2 regions of the Nocardioides maradonensis genome follow, and region 2 is predicted to be linked to the other one. Evidence: riboswitches for the same ligand, from Rfam matches in the RefSeq annotation. Region 2 holds a riboswitch; the other holds the start of a gene.
What was found. A riboswitch is a leader RNA that binds a small molecule or an ion and turns the genes downstream of it on or off. The one in region 2 is predicted to bind glycine.
Positions count from the first base shown of each region.

Region 1: linked by a shared signal. The riboswitch ahead of gcvP (aminomethyl-transferring glycine dehydrogenase) and the one ahead of gcvP (aminomethyl-transferring glycine dehydrogenase) in region 2 are both predicted to bind glycine.

Region 1 covers NZ_BAAHAZ010000020.1:31,170-35,308, reverse strand. The annotation lists gene gcvH (glycine cleavage system protein GcvH) at 1-46, shown strand, start outside; gene ACYVAQ_RS19900 (FHA domain-containing protein) at 152-664, shown strand; gene ftsR (transcriptional regulator FtsR) at 676-1,422, shown strand; gene ACYVAQ_RS19890 (bifunctional nuclease family protein) at 1,554-2,015, shown strand; gene ACYVAQ_RS19885 (MerR family transcriptional regulator) at 2,145-2,735, shown strand; glycine riboswitch at 2,842-2,932, shown strand; gene gcvP (aminomethyl-transferring glycine dehydrogenase) at 3,002-4,139, shown strand, end outside.
Region 2 covers NZ_BAAHAZ010000009.1:75,181-79,319, reverse strand. The annotation lists gene ACYVAQ_RS12425 (aminobutyraldehyde dehydrogenase) at 1-602, shown strand, start outside; gene ACYVAQ_RS12420 (purine-cytosine permease family protein) at 628-2,046, shown strand; gene speB (agmatinase) at 2,043-3,005, shown strand; glycine riboswitch at 3,045-3,140, shown strand; glycine riboswitch at 3,141-3,234, shown strand; gene gcvP (aminomethyl-transferring glycine dehydrogenase) at 3,282-4,139, shown strand, end outside.

The DNA of each region.
Region 1 (4,139 bases), on a different contig from region 2:
CGGTCTGCTCGACGCCGCGGCGTACGAAGCGGGCCTCGAGGGCTGACCCCTCGCCTCGCCCGGGGTGTAGGTTTCCAACCATCGACCTCAGACGCAGGGTGAGGGTTGTCGCCGACGATCCCACCCGCGTCCGACCCAACGAGGAGACCAGATGCCGTTCTGCACCAACTGTGGCCGGCAGAACCCTGACGACGCGCGGTTCTGCTCCCAGTGCGGGACCCGTCTCGTCGGTCCCGACACCCCGGTCGCTCCGCCGACCGACGTGACGGCGACGATCCAGTTCGGCGGCAGCGACAAGGTCGAGACGTCCGACCGCCAGCTCAGCGCGGTGGACGCCGCCGCGGTCGACGCGCTGCCGGTCGGGCACGCGCTGCTCGTGGTGCAGAAGGGCCCGGGCGCCGGCAGCCGCTTCCTGCTCGACCAGGACGAGGTCACGGCCGGCCGGCACCCGCAGAGCGCGATCTTCCTGGACGACGTGACCGTGTCGAGGTCGCACGCGATCTTCCGGCGCACGCCGGCGGGCTACACGGTCGAGGACGCGGGCAGCCTCAACGGCACCTACGTCAACCGCAACCGGATCGAGAAGGTCGAGCTGCACGACGGCGACGAGGTCCAGGTCGGCAAGTACCGCCTCGTCTACTTCTCCGGGCACGACGACGCCTGAGCCCCTGACTGATGGTCGAACCGCAGCCGCAACGCGTCCTCGGGGACGAGCGCGCCCTGCTCAACATCGGGCAGGTGCTCGACCGTCTCCACGAGGACTTCCCGTCCGTCACGATCCCGAAGATCCGGTTCCTCGAGAGCGAGGGCCTGATCAAGCCGGAGCGGACGCCCGCCGGCTACCGGAAGTTCGCGGCCTCCGACGTCGAGCGGCTGCGCTACATCCTGCGGATGCAGCGTGACTACCAGCTCCGGCTCTCGGTCATCGCCGAGCACCTCGACGCGATGGACCGCGGGCTGGAGCCCCCGCAGATCGAGGCGATCATCCCGACCGTGCCGAAGGTGCCGATGGGCGTCGACGGGCTGCCGTCGCCGGAGTCGTTCCGCCGCACCGACAACATCCGGCTGTCCCGCAAGGAGCTGCTCAAGATCGCGGAGATCTCCGAGTCGGTCCTCACCGAGCTCGAGGGCTTCGGCCTGGTCACGGCCAGCCGCACGGGCCACTTCGACTCCGACGCGCTCGTCATCGCCGAGACCGCCCGCGAGCTCGCCGAGTTCGGCCTGGAGCCGCGGCACCTGCGCGCCTTCCGCGCCGCCGCGGATCGGGAGGTGGGCCTGGTCCAGCAGGTCACCGAGCCGGTACGCCGCTCCCGCGACGGTGCCGCCGCCGCCCGCGCCGAGGAGACCGCGAGCGAGATCGCCGCGCTCTCGGTGAAGCTGCACGCGACCCTCGTCAAGGCGGGCCTGCGCCGCTCCGTCTGATGGGTCGAGCGCGTCGCCGCCCATGGCGCTTTCGCCGTGTCCGGTCCGTCGCTGGCGCTCCGGCCCGGACGCGTCCTCGAGCGCCGCGGCGCCGCGCTGCCGGCCTCGATGTGCGCGAGTAGGGTGGAGGTGTGCGCGAGGTGGATGTCATGGGAGTCAGGGTCGAGATGCCCTCGAACCAGCCGATCGTGCTGCTGCGCGAGGTCGTCGGGGATCGCTACCTGCCGATCTGGATCGGGGCGGTCGAGGCCACGGCCATCGCGTTCGCCCAGCAGGGCGTGGTGCCACCGCGGCCGCTGACCCACGACCTGATGAAGGACATCCTCGCCGCGACCGGAGCCGAGCTCTCCGAGGTGCGGATCACCGACGTCCGCGACGGCGTCTTCTACGCCACCCTGGTGTTCGCCGACGGGGTCGAGGTGAGTGCCCGGCCGTCCGACTCGATCGCCCTGGCGCTGCGCACCGGGACCACCATCGTGTGCGCCGAGGAGGTCCTCGACGAGGCCGGTCTGGCGGTGCCGGCGGAGCAGGACGAGGAGGTGGAGAAGTTCCGTGACTTCCTCGACCACGTGTCTCCGGAGGACTTCGAGTAGGGGTCGTCAGAACCCTCAAGTTCAACTTGAGGGTGAGAGATCTGCGACACGCCCTGCAACGTCTTTGACCGGTGTCGTGCCCGCGCCGTACCGTCGTGTCTTGTCAGCACCGAGGCCTTGGAGGACCGAGTGAACGAGCAGCAGCCGGACCAGTCACTGGAGTCCGCCGCCACGGCTGTGGCGGAGGAGCAGGGTCTGCTCTTCACCGACGACGTCTCCCCGCTGCCCAGCGACCTGGGCTACCGCGGCCCGACCGCGTGCAACGCCGCCGGCATCACCTACCGCCAGCTCGACTACTGGGCCCGCACCGGCCTGATCGAGCCGAGCGTCCGCGGCGCCAAGGGCTCCGGCTCGCAGCGGCTCTACAGCTTCCGCGACATCCTCATCCTCAAGGTCATCAAGCGCCTCCTCGACGCCGGTATCTCGCTGCAGCAGGTCCGCACCGCGGTCGGCCACCTGCGTGAGCGCGGCACCGACGACCTGACCCAGGTCACCCTGATGAGCGACGGCGCCTCGGTCTACGAGTGCACCACCAATGACGAGGTCATCGACCTGCTGCAGGGTGGTCAGGGCGTCTTCGGCATCGCCATCGGTGGCGTGTGGCGCGAGATCGAGGGCACCCTCGCCGCGCTCCCCAGCGAGCGCGCCAACGAGACGGCGCCCGCCGCGCCGGTCGAGGGCGATGAGCTGGCTGCGCGACGGGCGGCTCGCCTGGCCTGAGTCTCGACACGCTCGACCACCGGGCCGCAGCTGTGCGTGAAGGGTGGGCCGCACCGGCCCGCCCTTCGTCCATTTCCGCTACCGATTGGTAGCCTTGAGCTGCTGCTGATCCCACGCGGGAGAGTCGGGCTCCGTGCCCGCGCCGAAGGGGCAATTCCTCCCCGGAACCTCTCAGGCACCCGGACCGCGAGGAGCAGGCGACTCTGGAGGCACCTGGCGACAGAGGGGGAGGGCTCGATCCGTCGATCCAAGGAGCCTTCCGCCCGATGAGCGTGCCCTTCCTCAACCGTCACCTCGGCCCCGACGACCAGCAGGTCGCCACGATGCTGGACCGCCTCGGGTACGACTCGCTGCAGGCGCTGATGGACGCCGCGGTCCCGAAGGCGATCCGCACCGACGTACCGCTGGACCTGCCGGCCGGTGTCAGCGAGGAGGAGGCTGCCGCCGAGCTGCGTGCGCTCGCGGCGTCCAACGTGCCCGGCGAGGCGATGATCGGGCTCGGCTACCACGCGACGGTGACGCCCGCGGTCATCCGCCGCAACGTGCTCGAGGACCCGAGCTGGTACACCGCGTACACGCCGTACCAGCCGGAGATCTCGCAGGGCCGGCTCGAGGCCCTCATCAACTTCCAGACCATGGTCGCCGACCTCACCGGCATGGCGCTGGCCGGCTCGTCGCTGCTCGACGAGGGCACCGCCGCCGCCGAGGCGCTCGGCCTGGTCCACCGCGTCCTGCGCAAGGCCGAGGGGCCGTTCGTGATCGACGCCGACGCGCTGCCGCAGACGATCGACGTGGTCCGCACCCGCGCCGAGGGTCTGGGTATCGAGGTCGCCGTCGCGGACCTGACCGACGGCCTGCCCGAGGGCCCCGTGTCCGGCGTCCTGGTCCAGTACCCCGGCGCGTCCGGCCGGATCCTCGACCCGCGCCCGCTCATCGAAGAGGCGCACGCCCGGGGTGGTCTCGCCGTCGTGGCCGCCGACCCGCTGGCGCTCACCCTGCTCGAGTCGCCCGGCGAGCTCGGCGCCGACGTCGTCGTCGGCTCGACCCAGCGCTTCGGCGTCCCGATGTTCTACGGCGGCCCGCACGCCGGCTTCATGGCCGTGCGCGAGGGCCTCGAGCGGCAGCTGCCCGGACGCCTGGTCGGTGTCTCCATCGACGCGGAGGGGCGCCCGGCGTACCGGCTCGCCCTGCAGACCCGCGAGCAGCACATCCGCCGCGACAAGGCGACCTCCAACATCTGCACCGCCCAGGTGCTGCTTGCCGTCACCGCCGGCATGTACGCCGTCTACCACGGCCCCGACGGCCTCCGCGCGATCGCGGGCGACATCCACAAGCTCGCCGCCCGCGCCGCGGCGTCGCTGCAGGATGCCGGGTTCGAGCTCGTCGCGGACGAGTTCTTCGACA
Region 2 (4,139 bases):
ACTCGGGCCAGGACTGCGGGGCCGCCTGCCGCGTCCTGGTCGACGCGGCGGTCCACGACGACCTGGTCGCCCGGCTGGTCAAGCGCGTCGAGCAGCTGCCGGTCGGTGCCCCGACCGAGGGCGACCACATCGAGATGGGACCGCTCGTCTCCCGCGAGCACCGCGACCGCGTGGTCGCCGCGCTCGAGCAGGCGTACGCCGACGGGGCGCGTGCCGCGACCGGCGGTCACGCCGTCGACCGGCCCGGCTTCTTCGTCGAGCCGACCGTCCTGGTCGACATCCCGGCAGGCGCCGCCTGCACGACCGCGGAGATCTTCGGCCCGGTCGTCACCGTGGAGACCTTCACCGACGAGGACGCCGCCGTCGCCGCGGCCAACGCCACGCCGTACGGGCTCTCCGCCTCGGTGTGGACCGAGAACGTCCGCCGTGCCGCGGACCTGCCCGGCCGTCTCGACTTCGGGACGGTCTGGGTCAACGACCACCTCGCCTTCGCCACGGAGATGCCGTGGGGCGGCTTCAAGTCCTCGGGCTACGGCCGCGACCTGTCGGCGTACGCGCTCGACGACTACTCCCGGACCAAGCACGTCATGGTCAAGCACTGACCACCAGCAGACAAGGAACAGCACCATGTCGCAGGACACCAAGCTCGTCGAAGGACTGACGATCCAACCGGTGCCGGAGTCCGAGCGGACCGGCAACGTCCGGCACCTCTTCTCCTTCTGGTTCACCGTGCAGATCATCCCGCTCGCGGTCGTCACCGGACTCCTGGGCCCGACCGTCTTCGGCCTCGACGTCACCTCGACGATCATCGCGATCGTCTGTGGCAGCGTCGTCGGAGCCGTCTTCATGGCTTTGCACTCCGCACAGGGCTCGAAGCTCGGCGTCCCGCAGATGATCCAGGCCCGCGCGCAGTTCGGCATGTACGGATCGGTCCCGATCACGGTGATCGTGATCCTGATCTACGTCGGCTGGATCGTGGCCCTGATGGTGCTCGCGCAGCAGACGCTGAGCGCGGTCTGGACCGGCCTCGGGCACACGCCCGGACTGCTGCTGAGCACCGCGCTCACGCTGCTCGCGGTCGTCGTCGGCTACCAGCTGATCCTGCGGTTCAACCGGGTGATGGTCTTCATCTCCGGCCTGGCCCTGGTCCTCACCCTCGTCTACACGATCCACGAGGCCAGCGGCGGCAGCGCGGCCGCCGGCGACACCGGCACCTTCACCTGGGCCGGGTTCCTCGGCATGGCGTCCGTCGTCGGTGTGTGGCAGCTGTCGTACGCGCCGTACGTCTCGGACTACTCGCGCTACCTGCCCTCGGCCACCACCACCCGCGCGGCGTTCTGGTACACCTACGCGGGCACCGTGCTCGGCGTCATCGGGTCGATGGCCGTGGGCGCCTACCTCGTCGCCGGACTCGGCGCGGACGGCACGCTCGCGGACCTCGACAACGTCATGCCGCACGCCGTGTTCGTGTTCGTGATGCTCGCGTTCTTCCTGGGCGCCATCGACGCCGGCGTGATCAACATGTACGGCTCGGCGCTCTGCATGCTGACGACCATCCAGACGTTCAAGCTGAGCTGGGTGCCCAAGCCCTCGGCCCGCCGGTTCACCGCCGTGGCGCTCGCGGTCGCGGTCTTCGTGGTGTCGACCACCGTGTCGGACTCCTTCATGACCGACTACACGAACTTCATCCTGGTCCTGGCCTACCTGCTGGTGCCGTGGAGCATCATCAACCTCGTCGACTACTACCTGGTCCACAAGGGCGACTACGACCCGGACTCGTTCAGCGACCCGCGGAGCGGCTACGGCCACTTCAACGTCCCGGCGCTGCTCAGCTACGTCCTGGGCTGCCTGACCCAGATCCCGTTCATGTCGACGACGCTGTACGTCGGGCCGATCGCCAAGCAGACCGGCGCCGTCGACACCTCCTGGATCGTCGGCAGCATCGCGACCTTCTTCATCTACCTCGGCCTGCTCAAGCTGCTGCGCCGGCCGGCGCCCGCGCTCGCCGCCGCCACCCTCACCCCCGAAACGGAGATCTCGGCATGACCACCTACGCCCCCGTCGGCGCCCTCGACGCGACCATCGTCCCGCGGTTCGCCGGTCCGGGCACCTTCGCCCGGATCCCCACGATCGAGTCCGTCACGGACTACGACATTGCGGTCCTGGGCGTGCCCTTCGACGGCGGTACGTCGTACCGGCCCGGCGCGCGCTTCGGCCCGATGGGCGTCCGTCAGGCCTCGCGGCACCTGCGCCCGCGGTTCCACGTCGACCTCGACGTCGCGCCGCTGGAGCAGGTCCAGGTCGTCGACGCGGGTGATGTGCCGTGCACGCCGTACTCCATCGACATGGCGATGCAGCAGATCGAGGGCTATGCCCGCGAGGTCGTCGGCAACGGCAACCGCCGGCTCGTCACCATCGGCGGCGACCACACCATCGCGCTGCCGATGCTGAAGGCGGCTCACGCGAAGCACGGTCCGATCGCGCTGGTCCACTTCGACGCGCACCTCGACACCTGGGACACCTACTTCGACGCCCCCACCACGCACGGCACGGTGTTCCGCCGGGCGTTCGAGGAGGGCCTGCTGGCCGAGGACAAGTCGATCCACGTCGGCATCCGTGGCCCGATCTACGACAAGCTCGACCTCGTCGACGACAAGTCGTTCGGGTTCCAGGTGATCCGCGCCGGCGACATCGACGTGATGGGCGTGGAGACCGCCGTCGACGTCGTACGCCGCCGGGTCGGTGACGCCCCCGTGTACCTGTCGATCGACATCGACGTGCTCGACCCGGCATTCGCTCCCGGCACCGGGACGCCCGAGATGGGTGGCCTCACCAGCCGTGAGCTGCTCCGGGTGCTGCGCTCGCTGGACGGGCTCAACATCATCGGCGGCGACGTGGTCGAGGTGGCGCCGGCGTACGACCACGCGGAGATCACCTGCGTGGCAGCCGCTACCGTTGCCTTCGACCTCGTCACCCTGATGAGCAAGACGCCGGCCCGGGTCTGACCCCGCGGCCGAGCGCCACCACAACTGAAGAAGCCGTTCGAAGCGCCAGCAGGAGAGACCCCGCCCGTCCGGGCGGGGCGCCGTAGGAGCAACTCTCCCCGAGAAACTCTCAGGCACCGTCACTGCTCGCGCCAGGCGACTCTGGAAAGTCAGGACCCATCGTCCTGCGCCCAAGGTGCAAGCCGCTGCCGCGGTGAAGCTCTCAGGTACCGATGACAGAGCGGGGAGGCAACCAGCCAGCGGGCGCACACGCGCCCACGACGACGGGAGCCTTCCGTGACCTCACCGACCCCTGCCCACCCCAGCCCCTCGACGGCCTTCGCCGACCGGCACATCGGCCCCGGCGCCGGCGACGAGGCGAAGATGCTCGCCGAGCTGGGCTACGCCTCGCGCGCCGACCTCGTCGCCGCGGCCGTCCCCGACAGCATCGTCTCGGCGCGGCCGCTCGACCTGCCGCCGGCCGCGACCGAGACCGAGGCGCTGGCCGAGCTCGCCGCCCTGGCCGGCCGCAACGAGGTCGGTGTGTCGATGATCGGCTGCGGCTACCACCCGACGATCACCCCCGGCGTGATCCGCCGCAACGTGCTCGAGGACCCGGCCTGGTACACCGCGTACACGCCGTACCAGCCGGAGATCAGCCAGGGCCGGCTCGAGGCCCTCATCAACTTCCAGACTGTCGTCGGCGACCTCACCGGCCTGCCCACCGCGAACGCCTCGCTGCTCGACGAGGCGACTGCCGTGGTCGAGGCGATCCTGCTCATGCGGCGGGCGGGTCGGTCGGCGTCGAACCGGGTGCTGGTGGACGCCGACACGTTCCCGCAGACGCTGGCGGTGCTCGGCACGCGCGCAGACGCGGTCGGTCTCGAGGTCGAGCTCGTCGACCTCGACCAGCCGCTGCCGGAGGGGGACTTCTTCGGGCTGTTCGCGTCCTACCCGGGCTGCTCGGGGGAGGTCCGCGACCTGCGCGCGGTCACCGCGGAGGCCCATGCGCGCGGCGCCGCGGTCACGGTCGCCTGCGACCTGCTCGCCCTGACCCTGCTGACCTCGCCGGGTGAGATCGGTGTCGACGTCGCTGTGGGCACCACCCAGCGCTTCGGTGTCCCGATGTTCTACGGCGGCCCGCACGCGGCCTTC